2 regions of the Priestia sp. D3YE.R1 genome follow, and region 2 is predicted to be linked to the other one. Evidence: riboswitches for the same ligand, from Rfam matches in the RefSeq annotation. Region 2 holds a riboswitch; the other holds the start of a gene.
What was found. Region 2 has a riboswitch for preQ1 ahead of queC (7-cyano-7-deazaguanine synthase QueC). Riboswitches for the same ligand answer to the same signal wherever they lie in the genome.
Positions count from the first base shown of each region.

Region 1: linked by a shared signal. The riboswitch ahead of ACOZIR_RS25215 (QueT transporter family protein) and the one ahead of queC (7-cyano-7-deazaguanine synthase QueC) in region 2 are both predicted to bind preQ1.

Region 1 is NZ_JBLTHW010000007.1:25,436-33,955, reverse strand. Features, by position in the region: gene ftsZ (cell division protein FtsZ) at 1-198, opposite strand, end outside; gene ACOZIR_RS25250 (tautomerase family protein) at 557-946, opposite strand; gene ACOZIR_RS25245 (hypothetical protein) at 1,114-1,272, opposite strand; gene ACOZIR_RS25240 (TRM11 family SAM-dependent methyltransferase) at 1,533-2,486, shown strand; gene rluF (23S rRNA pseudouridine(2604) synthase RluF) at 2,524-3,240, opposite strand; gene ACOZIR_RS25230 (MFS transporter) at 3,517-4,050, shown strand; gene ACOZIR_RS25225 (hypothetical protein) at 4,107-4,295, opposite strand; gene ACOZIR_RS25220 (hypothetical protein) at 4,798-5,247, opposite strand; gene ACOZIR_RS25215 (QueT transporter family protein) at 5,684-6,172, opposite strand; PreQ1 riboswitch class I at 6,182-6,226, opposite strand; gene ACOZIR_RS25210 (Lrp/AsnC family transcriptional regulator) at 6,423-6,836, shown strand; gene ACOZIR_RS25205 (YitT family protein) at 7,203-8,069, shown strand; gene ACOZIR_RS25200 (hypothetical protein) at 8,419-8,520, shown strand, end outside.
Region 2 is NZ_JBLTHW010000002.1:686,679-695,198, reverse strand. Features, by position in the region: gene ACOZIR_RS15715 (YueI family protein) at 1-9, shown strand, start outside; gene ACOZIR_RS15710 (cell wall hydrolase) at 35-748, opposite strand; gene ACOZIR_RS15705 (hypothetical protein) at 1,061-1,387, opposite strand; gene ACOZIR_RS15700 (hypothetical protein) at 1,535-1,729, opposite strand; gene ACOZIR_RS15695 (patatin-like phospholipase family protein) at 1,747-2,592, opposite strand; gene ACOZIR_RS15690 (YkvS family protein) at 2,900-3,085, shown strand; gene ACOZIR_RS15685 (hypothetical protein) at 3,402-3,629, shown strand; gene ACOZIR_RS15680 (NAD(P)H-binding protein) at 3,662-4,363, opposite strand; gene queF (preQ(1) synthase) at 4,432-4,929, opposite strand; gene queE (7-carboxy-7-deazaguanine synthase QueE) at 5,028-5,759, opposite strand; gene queD (6-carboxytetrahydropterin synthase QueD) at 5,752-6,192, opposite strand; gene queC (7-cyano-7-deazaguanine synthase QueC) at 6,192-6,857, opposite strand; PreQ1 riboswitch class I at 7,087-7,130, opposite strand; gene ACOZIR_RS15655 (GerAB/ArcD/ProY family transporter) at 7,203-8,324, opposite strand; gene ACOZIR_RS15650 (hypothetical protein) at 8,351-8,520, opposite strand, start outside.

The sequences.
Region 1 (8,520 bases), on a different contig from region 2:
CGTTAATGCTGCACCAATCTGCATTTTCACATCTGCTTTAGATAAATTAAGCGCCTGAGCATCCGTATTAACGGCAATAAATTCTACCCCTTGTACACCATGTTCAATCATACGGTTAACGGTGTTATTTCCTCCACCGCCGACTCCAATTACTTTAATTCGCACTAACGGCGATACATCTGCATCAAATCCAAACATTCTAAGTTCCTCCTCAATGATCAAAATTACTTTCTCTTATTATCCGAAAAAACACGTGAAGAACCTTTTACTCCTATATTTAACGCGTAACTGTTCTTTTGTTTTACAGATTTTATACATTTCTCTTTTAACCTTTAAATCTTTACATCTTTATGTAAAATTATTGTTGTTCTGAAGTTAGTACGCCGAACTTTTTTTGGTTTTCCCACTCAAAACGGCATATAAGCTTATTGTATCATTCATTTGACAGATGTCTGTATTTAATTTTGAGTAAGATGTGACTAAGAGAATAATATTTTTATAGACAAAATGAGAAAAAGCCCTTAGAAATAAGGGCTTCTCTAGATAATAAACCGTTTTACAATTTCCCAGTTAAGAATTGAGCTTCCCCCATGCCAAAGCTCCAATCAGCATTACCGTTCTCAACAATTGAAATCATAATGTCGTTTGGCTGAATACCGCAGCTTTCTCCCAGCTCTTTTACAATTAATTTGTAAAGAGCTTGTTTTTGCTCTTCTGTTCGCTGTTTGCTCGTCACACTTATAATAACCAAATCCTTGCTTCTCTCAAAGCCAAGACCTGTATCTTCAATAATCATTTCATGAGCAGGATGCTGGTGTACAATTTGATAACGATCACGTTCTGGCACGCCAAAGGCTTCTAGCATTGCTCGGTGAGCAGCGTCTAGTAATGTTTTTAACTCTTTTTCGTCTCTTCCTTCTATTACATCAAATCTGAGTAATGGCATACTAAGTAACCTCCAGCTTTTTGTCTAATGTATTATTGCTTCATCATATCACAACTATCATTTGTAAAAAAAAGATATGCTATTCAAAATGTGCTCTCTACTGAAAGAGACCTCAAAAACTTCAATAAAAGCTGAACCTAATAAAAAGAAATGAGCAGCATAACGGCTCATTTCATTAGTATAAAAACATTTATAATAAGAGCTAAAATACATACAGATACAATGGCAATGAGTACGTTCATCACAAGGTTTTGCGAGGATGTTTTGGCTTGTTTTTTCATATCAGCCCGACTCATCTGTTGCTTTTCATGATCACTTTTAGACATCACGTAGCCTCTCCTATTCATCAAAATGTCAGCAGTGTGTAAATGATTTTTGAGAAACTTTGATCCAGTTCTTTTGTATAAACAGCAGCACATGCAGGTTATCATCAGTTATTTTAGCATGTTTTGTCAAATAAGTGGACTATGTAGCGCTTCAATTTAGTATTCACGGCCAAATATATTTAAATTCGTTGCTTTTCTCTTCTTTTCTCGCTATTGTTTGAGAAGAAGGATAATTAGATACGATAAAGGATGATACGATATTGAATAACCATACGCAGCTGCCCCAGTATATCTACACATACGCATGCAGCGAAGAGGAACTCTCACTATGTCAATTAGAGAGACGCTCTCTTTTTGAAATTGAAACTGAGAAACCTATCATAAAAAGTGCCGTTAAACTTGATCCAAGCAGAAGCCCTTTTATCAAAGAGCGATTAGATATTATGTATGAATCAGATGACCTTGCAGATATTTGCAAACAAGTAGAAGATATTGACCTTGGAGATCAAACATTCAAACTCATTTTTATGAAAATTAATGACTTGGAAAAAGATCAAAAAATAAGTTATAAAGGTCAGCGTGCTATTGAACGTGATGTGGGTTGGCATTTTGTAGCAGAAGCAGACTTGCATAACCCTGACCATTTGTTTGGCATTGTTACATTTGAAGGACGCTGGTATTTTGGAAAATATCAAAAAAGCGAAGCTGTATGGCTGCATCATTTGAAGAAACCGCGTGAATACTCTACGGCACTCAGTACCCGCCTTGCAAGAGCTGTAGCTAACATTGCCGTTCCAAAGCCTGAAGGAATCAAAGCGATTGATCCATGCTGTGGTATTGGTACAGTCCTAGTAGAGGCTCTTTCAATGGGCATTGATATTGTAGGACGCGATATCAATCCACTTGTGACCGACGGATCTCGTGAAAATATTGCGCATTTCGGCTTAAGCGGTGATGTCAAAACTGGACCGATTTCGGATGTTACAACTCACTATGATGTAGCTATCATCGACATGCCTTACAATCTCTACACCCACGCGACGCCTGAAGATCAGCTTTCTATTTTGAAACACGCTCGCCGCTTTGCGGATAAAGTAGTCGTGATTACAGTAGATACGATTGACCATATGATTCATGAAGCTGGCTTTTCTATTTCAGATCGCTGCGTAGCGCGCAAAAGCGTATTTTCTAGACAAGTAGTTGTATGCGAATAAAAAAAGACACCAGTCTAACAGGCTGGTGTCTTTTGATTTACCACTCTTTAGGTTCATAGTCTAATTCTTTGAATAGCTGCGTACGCTCTTTTTTCGTTAAATCTCTCCATTGCCCAACAGGTAAGTTGTTTAAATGGATATTCATAATACGCGTGCGCTGAAGACGGTATACTTCATATCCCAGCACTTCACACATACGGCGAATTTGACGATTTAGGCCCTGTGTTAAAATAATTTGAAACTCGTACTTAGACAGCTGTGTCACTTTACAAGGAAGCGTTTTTGTACCTAGAATCTTTACTCCCTCAGACATGTTTTTAATAAACTCCGGTGTAATGGGCTTATCTACTGCAACAATATATTCTTTTTCATGCTTGTTTTCTGCACGTAAAATTTCGTTAATAATATCGCCGTCATTTGTAAGTAAAATTAAGCCGTCTGAATCCTTATCTAGTCGTCCGACATGGTGAATACGCAAAGGGTGATTGACTAAGTCAATGATGTTTCCCTTTACTTTTTTTTCACTCGTACTTGTAATGCCGACTGGTTTATTAAGCGCAATATATACATTATTTCGAGCAATCCGAAGCTGTTGGCCGCTTACTCGAATATCATCGCCAGGCTCAACTTGATCTCCGATTTTTGCAACCTTTCCATTAACGGTTACTCTTCCTTCACTAATTAACTTATCTGCCCCGCGTCTTGACGCTTTGCCAGATTCGCTAATAAATTTATTCAGTCTCAGGTGAATCACAACCTTACATTTAAAAATTTTAAAATTTGTCTCTTCTATTAGAAACAGATATGTGTCAATTTCTATACCGTCCCTATCGTAACATGCTATACGCTTCTCGTCTTCTTTTAATTTCATTACTGGATCATATTTTTTTAACAGTAATAGAAGTATAGTTCCAAAATACTTTATAATCTTATTCTTAACATCTCAAGCAATGCTTACACCTGTCAAACTAACGTCAATCTCCACTCCTATACAAGACCTAAACGTCTAGATTGACTGATCCGTATAGAGTTGCTACCATCAGGTTTTCTTATGCCTCCAGGAGGAGTAACGCTGGCTCTAACAGCTATGGTCGGAGGACGTTTGTTTGATAAAATTGGATTTAAACCGCTGCTTTTAACAGGCTTAATCCTTTTAACATTTATTTTAAGTTTGTTCACTACCATTTCAAGCGAAACAACTACGATGACCGCAGCTGTTTTATACGCCGCCTTTACAATTGGGGTAGGTTTAAGCATAGGGCCCGTGATGACGCTTGCTTTAAATCAAGTACCTAAACCTCTTCACGCTCACGGTTCAGCCATTTCAAATACGATTAACCAAGTGTCAGGTGCGATCGGACCCGCTTTGTATACAAGTATTATGACTATGGCTTCTCAGCACTTTATTCAACAATCAAATGAAACAAATAAAACGCTGTTACAAATAAAAAGTATGACAAGCGGGGTCCATACCGTCTATTATGTAGCCATCGCTTTCGCCATCGTTTCGTTCCTGCTCGCTCTTACGTTAAAGAAAAAAGATCAGCAGCTTGAAACACAATAAGTAAGAAACTGATAAGAGCTGCTCATAATTTGAGCAGCTCTTGTTATATGCAGAATTTATATTATAAATGTAAAAGCAATCATAGATACTATTAAAACAAGGATAACAATACTATTCTTTCTTTTTACCTTCCATGCTTCAATAGCGCCAACGACACCACCAATGACTAAAATAAAAGTACCTATAAGGTGCAGAGACAGCAGAGATAACAACCTGCCTAAACTCGCCAACACTCCTCCAATCAATATAAATCCTGTTGTTACAATAGATTTTAAAGATGTTAAGTCTCGGATAACTTCTTTTTTTCAGTTTTACTCAGTTTAAAGTACTCTATTATACTAAAAACAGCCGGTGTTCCCCATAAAATAAAGAAACTAACTAACCTATCCGTATCTACACTCACTGTTCATTCACCACCTTTATAAATCCCTTATGCACTTTTCCTAACCCATTTTTTAGAGATGAAAAAAGCGGCTGTAGCTGCTACAATGGGAATTGCAAAAGCAAAGCTAGGTGAATGACTGCCGAAAATGACTTCATTTGATAAACCTTCAATTGAACTCTACATATCTGCGCTTTCTGGAACATACCAAAGCGTAAGAATCATGCCTGATAGCAGTTGAAAGCTACCTAGCAACACGATGAAGCTAATGATAAACAGTCCGTATCTCTTCAATGAAATCTCCCCCTTGGTTTATATACGATTTCACACCTTTTAAGTTCCACTATTTAACAAATAACTTTCTATTATTCTCGCTTCAAAGATCCTCCAAAAGAAAATTGATGGTAGTCATCGACCTTATTCCAATATCCTATGCACTTTACGTCAGGCTCATCAATAGCTAACGCTTCTTTATTAGTCCCTTTATAAGGAAGAAAAGCAGTTAACTTCACCTTTTGTTTTGGCTTAATATTTAACTTATTACCTTCCGCTAACACCTTAAATTTATTTTCAGAATAACCGTTTTTTATTTTTAGTGGATACGATAAAAATACGTCGTTTTGTTTGATGGTCAAATCGCTCTTGTTTACGAATTCCAATTCATATGAAATCCCTTGCTTCATTTTTTGTTCTTTGATGACGTTAATATGTATCTTTTCTAGTTCTCTTAAAGGAATGTTGTCTTCTTCTTTTGAACCCCCGGCAAATAAGATGGCTAACGCTAATAAAACGAGAATTCCTAACTTTCTATTCAAAAAAATAATCCCCTCTCTCGTAACAAAGATTATTTTACAATTATAACTCAAAAAAGTTATTTAATGGTAAAAACAAACAATTAAAAAAGCAAACCTCTTCAGTCTGCTTTTTTAATTGCTACGCATAGGTAATGTGTTGTTGTGCGAAAAACTTTTCGATAAGGAGTTTGCCAACTATATGTATATCGTAACAAAAGAACAAAGAGTGCGCTGTGAGATTTGTCACTCCTTCTTTCAAAACAATCTAATCGAATACTTGCTATTTCCTTACGCAAAAAAAGCAGAACGCAAATGCGACCTGCTCTTTTCACATGCTAGATATGGGTAATTTGTCCATGCGTGAAAAGCTCTTCAATAATAAGGGGTTTATCACTACATCTATAGAATAACAGAGAAAAAAAGATGCGGCTGTGAGATTTATCACATTCGCATCTTTTTATCCAACTAGCTTATTAAATTGTACACGTTTATTAATTGCCGCCATAATTGGTGCTCCAACAAGCATAACAACGAACTCACCAACAGCTGTTGTTAACCATGTAAAGAAAAATGGTAAATCAAATGCTAGGTGCAGTTCAAACGCAATAATAAACATCGTAAACGTAAACACAAGTGTATTAATAAGCATACGAGCCCACATACTCTTAATGTATCGCATAGAAAAAATGGTAATAAATAATGATAGTACAGATTGTCCTACCCCAAACACCAGATCATAAGCGACCATTGGTGAAAAAAACAAATTCGTGAGAAATACCCCTAGTACAATGCCGTACACGTACTTTTTATTAAACACAATTAAATGATTGAACATTTCTGATATACGAAATTGGATGTTGGTGAAGCCAAACGGCTGAATTAACATGCTAACAGCAATATACATAGCCGCTAAAAGTCCGTTGACGCAAAGTGTTCTTATATTCATCTTACTATTCTCTCCTTAGTTTTTTAACGTGGGATGGTTACGAACCACGTAAACACTCAAAGAATCATACAGCAAGCTTAAGCTTTCGTCAATCTAGCTGTTTACAAACTAATGTCGCTTTCTATATCTTGAACATTGACTGCTCTTTTTTCTTACTTTTCTTTAGTATAAAATAGAAGACATATCCGTATACATGGTTGAAATCGAGTAGTTAACCCTTTTGATTAGACATACGAAAGGATTTGTAGCGATGTTATTAGATAATACAGATCAACGCATACTAGAAGAGCTGTCAAAAAACGGACGTATGAAGATGAAAGAATTAGGAGAGAAAGTGCATCTAACCGGACAAGCCGCTTCTGCTAGAGTATTAAAATTAGAAGATGAAGGCGTTATAAAAGGCTACACAATTAACATTGATGAACGAAAACTTGGCTACACCGTCCATGCATTTTTAAATATCTATACACAGAGCATTCATCACCACCCCTACCTTACATTTATAGAAAGTCAGCAGAAGTACGTTATCAACAACTTTAAAATCAGCGGCGATGGCTGCTACTTACTAGAATGCAAATTTCATTCAAATGAAGAATTAAATGATTTTTTGACAGAGCTAAATCAGCATGTGAATTACAAACTTTCAATCGTCATTAACAAATAATTTTTTAAAAATAAAGGTATATTAATTTATGAAAATGGCAATTCTAATAACGTATTCCCCCTATTCCAATAAATTTGAAAATCCTTTGCGCCGTCGCAAAGGATTCTTTTTTTATGAAGGAAACCGCCTTCTATTTTTTGAAAAGTTGAACATCTCTTATAGCGTTGACATAGCGGTCAGAGGTTTATATAATCGGTGACATCAAAGCATAGAAAAGCAGGATCAAGACATATACACGTATCGTAATTCTTCGTCTTAGAAGTTGATCAGTTTTATAACTAGACAATTTCTAAGACGTTTTTTATTTTATCATTTGTGAAAGACTATCTACGTGAAAATATCCTAATGATCAAGGAGGTTTGCATATTGAAAACAATCTATAAAGACATCATTTTAATTATTGCCGGAGCGCTTTTAGTTGCTGCATCGATTGATTTTTTTGTTATTCCAAATAAATTAGGTGACGGAAGTACGGTTGGTATCGCTCTTGTTTTATATTATTTATTTCATGTTCCTACAAGTATCAGCACATTTCTTGTGAACCTTGTATTCATTGCCTTAGCTTATAAATTCCTAACTAAAAAAAACATTCTTTATACGATTCTAGGAGCTGTCATGACGTCCGTTTTCTTAGGTCTGGTCAGCTATATTCCCTTTCACGTTCACGACATGATTTTAGGAATTGTATTCGGCGCCTTACTCATGGGAACAGGACTGGCACTCATTTTTATCGCGGATGGATCTACCGGCGGTACAACTCTTTTAGCTTATTTATTAAACTACACAAAAGGCTATAATATCTCTAAAAGTATGTTCTACATGGACAGCGTCATTATTTTAGCATCGTTTTTTGCCATTGGCGTCAACAACACGCTCTATACTTTTATATTCGTCTATCTTTGCGCCAAAATCGTCGATATTGTTATCGAAGGTTTCCACAACAAAAAAGCAATGACGATTATGTCCGATCAATATAAAGACATCGCGCAAGTCATCACCAGTGAATTTGGAAATGCAGCCACAATCTTTTACGGATATGGCTACTACGCCAATAAAGATAAACGTATCATTTACGTTGTTATTAAAAAGAATGAGCTATTAAAAATTAAAAAGAAAATCCAGCAAATTGACCCGAATTCTTTTATTGTCATCCACGAAGTAAAAGAAGTTGTCGGCGGGAAATTTGGATTTATCGGCAATTCACCTCATGAAACAAAAGCCGCTGCTAAATAAAAAAATCCACCTCTTGGTGGATTTTTTTATGAAAAAACCGTTAAGAAAAAAGAAAAGATACCTGCTAAAAAGTAAACTGCCCCTAAAGCAATTGCTCCTGTAACGACCGTAAATACACTTAATCCGATAGCTACCTTCATTTTCATCCACATCCCTTTTTAGATTAGTAGTATAAGTATGTCCAAGGATAGGAGATTTATAACTATGTCATTCTATTTATTTCATAAATTGATGAAACAATTGTCTATCCAATGTGTTCTAAAACCACCCTTGACGACATAATGTATAGGAAGGATTTCATATACACATCTTTGTATCACACATATCATATGAAATTAGGTGAGATAAAATGGTGGCTGTCCACTTTTTTGAAAACAGAAAGCTTCTATTAAGCCAGCTGCGGGAAAACATTCCTTCTACGGGTGATGATTTAAAGATTAAGGGACGAAAA
Region 2 (8,520 bases):
TTAGACTAAAAAAAAGAGCCAGAACGGCTCTTTTTTATTTGGCAAATACATGATGATCAATTGTTTTAATTACCGCACGTGAACGAATCCAGTTATCGGTAGCTGTTTTTGGATTATAAAAGTAAATAGAATCGTCTAAACGATCTTTTCTAGTCAACGCTTGTTCTACTGCTTTTTTCGAATCTTCTGAAGCAGGTTTGTTAATTGATCCATTTTGGACCGGTGAAAAAGCGTATGCTTTTCCGACAACCTGTTTAATCACTCCTGTTACCGTATCTGGAAACTTCGGAGAATCTACACGGTTTAACACCACTGTTGCTACTCCTACTTTTCCTTCATACGATTCGCCTTTTGCTTCAGCTTCTACTAAGCGAGCTAATAAATCTTTTTCACTTGCTGAAATCGAAACTGCAGGGGTTTCCTGGTCTGCAGGTTTGGCTTCTGGTTTTGGTTCTGGCTTAGCCGTATTAGCAGGTTCTGCCGTTGAAGGTTCCGTTGTTTCAGCAGCCAGCACTTTTGTCTTACTCGGAATAGCTAATGTTTCACCAATATAAATCATATCTCCTTGACGATTATTTAATTTTTTAATATCGTCAATTGTTACACTATATCTTTTACCTAACTTCCAAAGACTATCGCCTTTGACTACTTTATAATTAGTTGCAGCCGTAGCTGTTGCATTAAAACCTATAAATGAAAGAGTAGCTAAACAAGCTACTACCATTGATTTCATATAACTATGTTTCATAGGTAATACCTCCTGAAATTTCGTATGGTATTACTCTATCATAGCTATATAGGGGTTTCACCGAACGATTCAATTACATTTCTTTAAGTTTGATGAACAAAATTACGTTCGCAACACAAATATGACATTGTACCTTATTTTTTGTCATAATCACGGTAATTTTTCTAAAATGCAGGTATATTTTCCCGCTTTATTTCAGTTTAATCAGAAATTTCTTCATTCGTTTTTCCCTTATAGTTCTTATGATAAACATTTAAATTTATCTACTTTTACACAAAAGAGCTGAATGTTGTAATCAACATTCAGCTCTTTTTAATCTTCGATCTCAATTTCTACAACATCATAGAAATCAATCACTAGCTTAGCACCCGTATCATCCATAAACGTAAAGACGTCTTGATCATCTGATAAATGTATCACGTATCCGGTCAACTGCTGTTCACTGTTGTCGTAAACAGTAGTAATTAGAATTTTTTTATGATCTACATATGCTTCTTCTAATAACGAATGGAGGTCATAGTCCCCGTCATCTTCGGGCCGGTTCGTTAACAGCATCCCATAAGTCGTCATTCCATTTTTATCTTTCCATATATGATCTGCAAAATAAAAAGGTGCTGTACTTTTTCGAAACTCATCCATAATATCCCTCCTATAACTAAACACGTTTATTTGCTCTTACCGTACGTTGCTAAATAAACGCACAAGCACTTGTAACAGTATATTCTCTACTGTACAGGCTCATACATCCATTATATAAGGCATAATCAAATAATGCCATCATTTCGTTTAGCTCCTAGGAATTTCTAGATACGTATAGGTGAAATCGCCACCGCGTCCGGCTATTCCACGAAAATGTTTGAAATCAGGGCGATTTACTAAAAAAGGGCGAAAAGCAAGAAAGTCTTCTTTTTTAACTTTAATTTCGGTTACTTTTCCTTCACTTAACTCATTCAACATATTTATTGCTGTTTGTTCATCCATTCAGTTTCACCTCGTTTTTAACTGCTCAGCCAATTTTGGAGAGATACAAATTGAGCTTCAGCTTCTTTATATCCTTGGTTGTAAAGAGCGTCGAGACGCTCACGATTCTTCTCAATTCGCCCTACTACAAGAGGGGTTTGCGGACGAATCACAAAGATATTCCCCTGTCTTTCCTGCTCTTCAATATATGACAATGTTTCATTATACAATTTATAGCGGTTCTCAAGCGCACGAGTCAGCCCATCATAATGACGATATTTGCGCTTCAATAACCAAAGCATATTTGATTTCTTTTTTCGATATCCTTCGTTTCGCGTTAGCACAACAATATTTTTTCTATATCCATCTTGCACTGCTTTTTTAATTGGAATCGGATCACTGATTCCTCCGTCTAACAGCTCTTTTCCTTTATATGTAACGACAGGTGCTAAAAATGGAAGGGAACTAGAAGCGCGAACCGCTGTCAAAATGTCCCGGTCATACTCATCAAAATAAACGGGTTCTCCTGTTACGCAGTCCGTTGCTCCTACTACAAGCTTCTCTGTACGCTCAGCAAATGCCTCAAAGTCAAATGGAAGAAGCTGATTAGGAATTTCATCAAAAACGAAATCCATGCCAAATATCTCTTTTGTTTTAAAATAATTTTTCCACGACAAGTAGCGAGGATCCTCTAAAAAATCTAAATTAGCTTTGCGACTTCTTCCTATTTGTCTAGATAAATAAGAAGTGGCATGACAAGCGCCGGCTGAAACGCCAATTACATACGGAAGGTATAGATTTCTTTCCATAAAGTAATCTAAAACTCCAGTTGTATAAAGGCCTCTCATACCGCCTCCTTCGAGCACGAGTCCAGTATCTTTCAATTTCTACACCTTCTAATTCTTATAATTTATGACAAGATTATACCTCGTTTATTATAACGAAAGATGAACAAAGATGGAACTGTCCTGCTTCTCTCTTTCGTTAAAGCTACCAATTCCTTTTATTTCAAAGCACATTTTACTTATTTTTTCAATTTTATTTTATGTTTTTTCAAAAAACTCTTTACTAATTCCCAGTTTTAAGGCAAAATTGTAAAAAAGAAAACGCTAACTAGTTTTACTATTTTTAAAATTAAAATTATTTGAAAAATTAATAATGAACTAATTTAAAACAAAGGAGCGATGAATCATGAAAATAGCAGAGGTAGGAAACTTGATAGAATTTAAAAATGGCTTACAGGGCATTGTCGAAAAAGTAAATGAAAACTCGGTGATTGTTGATTTGACTTACATGACAAACTACCGCGATTTAGACTTAGAACAGCGAACTGTTGTTAATCACAAAAACTACACCATTATTAATCCAGCTATGTAAAGGGAAAAAGCAACCGGAACGCAAAAACGGTTGCTTTTTTATTGGTTTTGAAAGAATTGATTCTTTTGTTCTTCTGTAATAATTCCCAGCTTATACATGAGGTAAATATACTGTTGAACCTTAACATCCTTCGAACTTTTTTTCACTGTATTCCCTCTTTTCTAAAATGTTTCTTCATACAATAATATATGGCTAAGATAAAAAAAGTTTCCTTAAAGAAACAAAAACAGGCCCCATTTTTTCTTGAAAGGGTCTTATTTTCGTGTGACAATAAGAACAAGCTACTACTACCTACTTACCGAAAGGAATTATTAGCATGTTTGATACTGTATTGTTTATCGTTGCACTTATTGTCATTCTTTTTTTCATCGTGCAGTTCGTTTTTAAACGCAAGCAAACTTCAAATAAAAAAACATCCGTTGAACCCATGAATTATGCCGAAGAAGATTCTAACTCCTACACAAGCTGGAGTGAATCTGCTGCTAATCACGATCACGATGGTGATGGGGATGGCGATGGGAACGCGGATGCTGACGGAAGATAGAAAAAAGCCTCTTCATATGAAGAGGCTTTTCTTTATTTTGATAACACGCGCTTGCCGTTGGTAAACGAATAATAGCATTCACCTGTATAGATATCTTGGCTTTCATGTACATGAACACCGCATTTATCTTCAAGTGCAGCTTTCATCATGGATTTGGCTACGTTATACGCTTTAATTGGACGATACTTTCTCCACTTTCCTACAAGGCAAAATGAACACGACTTTAACGTGTATCCCCCAAGCTTTTCAAATAGGCGAAACTCTTGGCGCTTACCTAATAATAACGATGGGCGGAAAAAGTGAGTAGAACGGATATATAAGCTTGCGATATCTTCTTCTACTTGCCCCTTTACTTTACTGTAAAAGAATGGCGAACGAAGATCAGCACCAATTGCTGTAATCGTTAAAAAGTTTTTGCAGCGATATTTTTCTGCACATTTAGCCGCTTTTAAAGGAAATTCGTAGTCAACTTTAATGAATTTCGCTTTTGTTTTTGCTTTTTTCATTGTCGTGCCTAAACAGCAATATACATCATCAACTGCAAAGCATTCTTCGTGCTTATCAAGCTCTGAAAAATCAATTTCGAGCTGACGTAGCTTTGTGTGTTCGATTGGTAGCTTTTTTCGAACAAACACTGTCACATCGTTATATAAGCTGTTGCTTAATAACATTTTTAAAAGTTCTTGACCAACAAGTCCGCTTGCACCTAATACTAATGCTGATCTCTGTGACATTCTTTCACCTTCTCATCTGTTGTTTTTGCAATGGAAAACAGGTTGCATACACAACCTGTTTGTTCGAATTAACGATTATCAATTGTTTCTGGGTATAAATCATGATTCATTAGGCGATAATTAGCCATTTCTTCATATTTCGTACCAGGGCGGCCATAGTTTGTATATGGATCAATTGAAATTCCGCCGCGTGGTGTGAATTTTCCCCATACTTCAATATACCTTGGATTCATCAGTTTAATTAAGTCATTCATAATAATATTCATACAGTCTTCATGGAAATCTCCATGGTTACGGAAGCTGAACAAATAAAGCTTTAACGACTTGCTTTCCACCATTTTTTCATCTGGAATGTAACTAATATAAATGGTTGCGAAATCCGGCTGACCCGTTTTTGGACATAAGCTCGTAAATTCCGGACAGTTGAATTTCACAAAATAATCACGATTTGGATGTTTGTTATCAAATGCTTCTAGAATCTCTGGTGAATATTCAAACAAATAGTTTGTTCCTTGATTTCCAAGGAGTGATACACCTTCTAATTCTTCATCTTTTCGACCGCTCATTTGCATTTCCTCTCTTTCTACGATTGTCATTCTAACAGCGTTTTTTTATTTTGTATATATCTGTTTTTATTTTTCTTTGTAAATTTTTTGCTATGCGCTTACACGCCTCGTTTATTTCCCCAAACCAGGGCATGAACCTGCGGCAGAACTCTTACATCGTTCATGTTTTTAGCTGCCACTGCCTTGTCGATTAACCACTCATACTTTTTAAGCAATTCTTGTGTTAAAGACGCATTATCGATTGTCGTTAAGTCCTCGTTGCCTACTTGAACAAAAAATGGAACCTCAGGATAACGTTCATGAACAGATGCTGCATACTCAAAGTCCTCATCATTAAATATAACGACTTTTATGCTTATGTGCCCCATGCGTTTTTCCTTTATTAATGTCTCTATAATATCGTCTAATACGGAGAAATTTGTTTTCATTAATGAGCTTGGAGGCTTAGGAGAAATCGTTAAATCATCGATCTTTAGGAACCAATCCTGATAACGGCTTCCCTGAGTTTCAAGTGCTGCTTTTACCCCATGACTGTGCAAAAGCTCTACAAGTGAACCAATTGCCTTGATAAGCGCAGGGTTTCCCCCAGAAATGGTGACGTGATCAAAGCACTCTCCTCCAATTTCTTTTAGCTCCATCCAAATTTGTTCTGCTGTTAGCTGACGAATATCGTTTTTAGCTGATCCATCCCATGTAAAAGCTGAATCACACCAGCTGCAGGAATAATCACAGCCTGCGGTACGAACAAACATCGTCTTACGTCCTACAACCATTCCTTCCCCTTGAATCGTTGGTCCGAATATTTCAAGTACTGGAATTGTATTAGCCACGTTTTTTCACCTTCTTTGGGCGGTAAACTACGTAACTTGTCGGCGTTTCCCGCACGAATACTTGTACGCAAGAAGGCTTATTTGGTAGTGTGTCTAGATATTCTTGAACCAACTCATAAATTTTACGAGCAACAACTTCAGTTGTAGGAAAATCATTTGGATTTTCTTCGTTAAAGATAGAATGATCGTTCAATAATGTATGGTCAAATTGACCAGAAACAATTTTTTTCAATAGCGCAAAGTTTACTAAAAAACCCGCTTCGTCTAATGTATCTCCGGCAACAGTTAGATTTACAAAATACGTATGTCCATGGACTTGACGGCATTTTCCTGCTTCTGGGTGAGGAACAAAATGTGCCGCAGCAAACTGCATATCTTTGTTCAGTTCATATTCATAGTCATGAAATACTTGAGGATACATTTGTTGCAGCATTATTTCTCTCCTCCTTCTTTTGTTTGCAAGTATTGATCTAACCCGCGTTTTCGCAATTGACATGCGGGACATTCGCCGCATCCATCAGCAACAATACCGTTGTAGCACGTTAACGTTTTTTCGCGCACATACTCAAGCGCCCCTAACTCATCAGCTAAAGCCCACGTTTCTGCTTTATCAATCCACATGAGCGGTGTATGAATCACAAACTCAAAGTCCATTGATAAGTTAAGCGTAACGTTTAACGATTTCACAAATACATCTCGGCAGTCTGGATATCCTGAAAAATCAGTTTCACAAACGCCTGTTACGATATGGCGGCCTCCGCTGTTCTTAGCCAGTACGGCTGCAAATGACAAAAATAACAGATTGCGGCCATCCACAAACGTGGTAGGCAATTCTCCTTCTTTTTGCTCGATAGCAATATCATCTCGCGTTAATGCATTTGGTGCTAATTGATTTAAAAGTGACATATCTAATACGGTATGCTTCACACCCAAATCAGCTGCAATAGCCTTTGCTACCTCTATTTCTTGACTATGACGCTGACCGTATTGAAAAGTAACCGTTTCTACTTCTTTAAAGTTTTTTAAAGCCCAAAATAAACATGTTGTACTATCTTGACCCCCGCTAAATACAACAATAGCTTTTTCATTTTTCATCATCATTGTTCGTCTCCTTTTTGATTGAAATCAAAAGAAGAAGAAACTTTATTGAACCGTTCGTTCCCTTTGTGACTAATTTATAACACAAAAAAGAGACTGCTCTTTTCCAGCAATCTCCCTAAAAAGCAACTAAGATACACGTCCTCGCCAACATACACGTCAAAAAGACGTATTTGTAGAAAAGCACGCGAAAGAAGACACGCTAAAACCGTGTCTTTTGTCATCAACGATGATCTTAGTTTTTTATAGAGGGAGTTTTCGAACCTCTCCCGTACATATACAATCGTGTACGGCGTTTCTTCTTGAATTGTCATCGTATACTATACCACATGCGTATAAATAATGCTATGTTTGTTGGTTTTTATCGCCTTTGGCTGCCTTATTTTTCTTTATATAAGAAAGAGCAATAAATAATAAGGGAAAACAGAGGCTTAGTACGAATAAATAAAACGGCCAGTAATATTTTTCAAAATAATTAAAGTATGCTGTATTCGGAATAATATAATACGCTACGCCTGTAATAATTAGGCCTAAAGGAAAGCTTAAAAAATTACGCACTCGTAAATTACACAATTGGACGATACTTAACTGAATAGCATAGAACACAATGACAACTTTAAAAAAGATAGATAACATCCAAATAATAGCTACTAATACTTCAACATGCTGAATTGTGGCACCTAACGAAATCATTTTTCCTAATAAATAAACTGGGTAGCTGTGCATCGATGCAATATTCGCGCCAAGCGCTAATATACAAGCCGCAACTGCAATTATAATCGTCAAGCCTGATGCGACAGTGCCCATTACAAACATTCTTTTCACCTTTTTCCCATCTTTTATATGAGGCGTAATCATTAGAACGAAAACTAACTCCATAAATGGATTTCCTAAAAAATAAGTGGTTCCTAACACTAAATCAGCCATGCGGAATTCAAACAAAGGATAAAGACGATCTATTTTCATCTGAGGAATATTTAAAACAATTAACAATAAAAACGGCACAATAATCCACGGCAAAAAGATTTCCGCCGTTCTCGCTATCACTTCAATACCTAGATAGCCTCCGTATATGACAGCTAATAGAACAAGAGCGTGAATCCACGTAGGAAGCGTTTCAGGAACAATTTGAGTCGTCATAAACGTACTGATATCTCGAAGCGAGAATGTAGATTGGATGAACATAAAGAAAATGTAGATAAGAGAAATACAAGTTCCGGCATAAGGACCTAGCGCCTTTTTAGCTATTTGAATGAATGTTTGCTGAGGGTAACGCTGAATCAGCCATAAAAGCACCGCAACAATTAAAAGTGCAAAGCCCATAGTAAGCACACCGCAAAACCACGCATTTTGTCTATTGGTTTCTAATAACGTAGCAGGAACTGCCAAAATAGCGCTTCCGATACAAAAAACATAAATTAGAAAAAGAAATTGTTTTGGACTAATAAATTCTTTTATTTGCATCATACGCACCTTCTCTCTTACATGCTTGCTCACGGGAAAAACAGATGATGAACAGTTTTAGTAAGAGGCTTAATTAAGGCCTCTAAAAAGTACAGAGGCGTAGGAACTTCTTTACGAAGGGTAATCGCTCCCCAAAAGAATAGACCCAAGCCTATGAGGCAAAAATAGACGACTATTTCACGGTAATACTTTTTCTTTC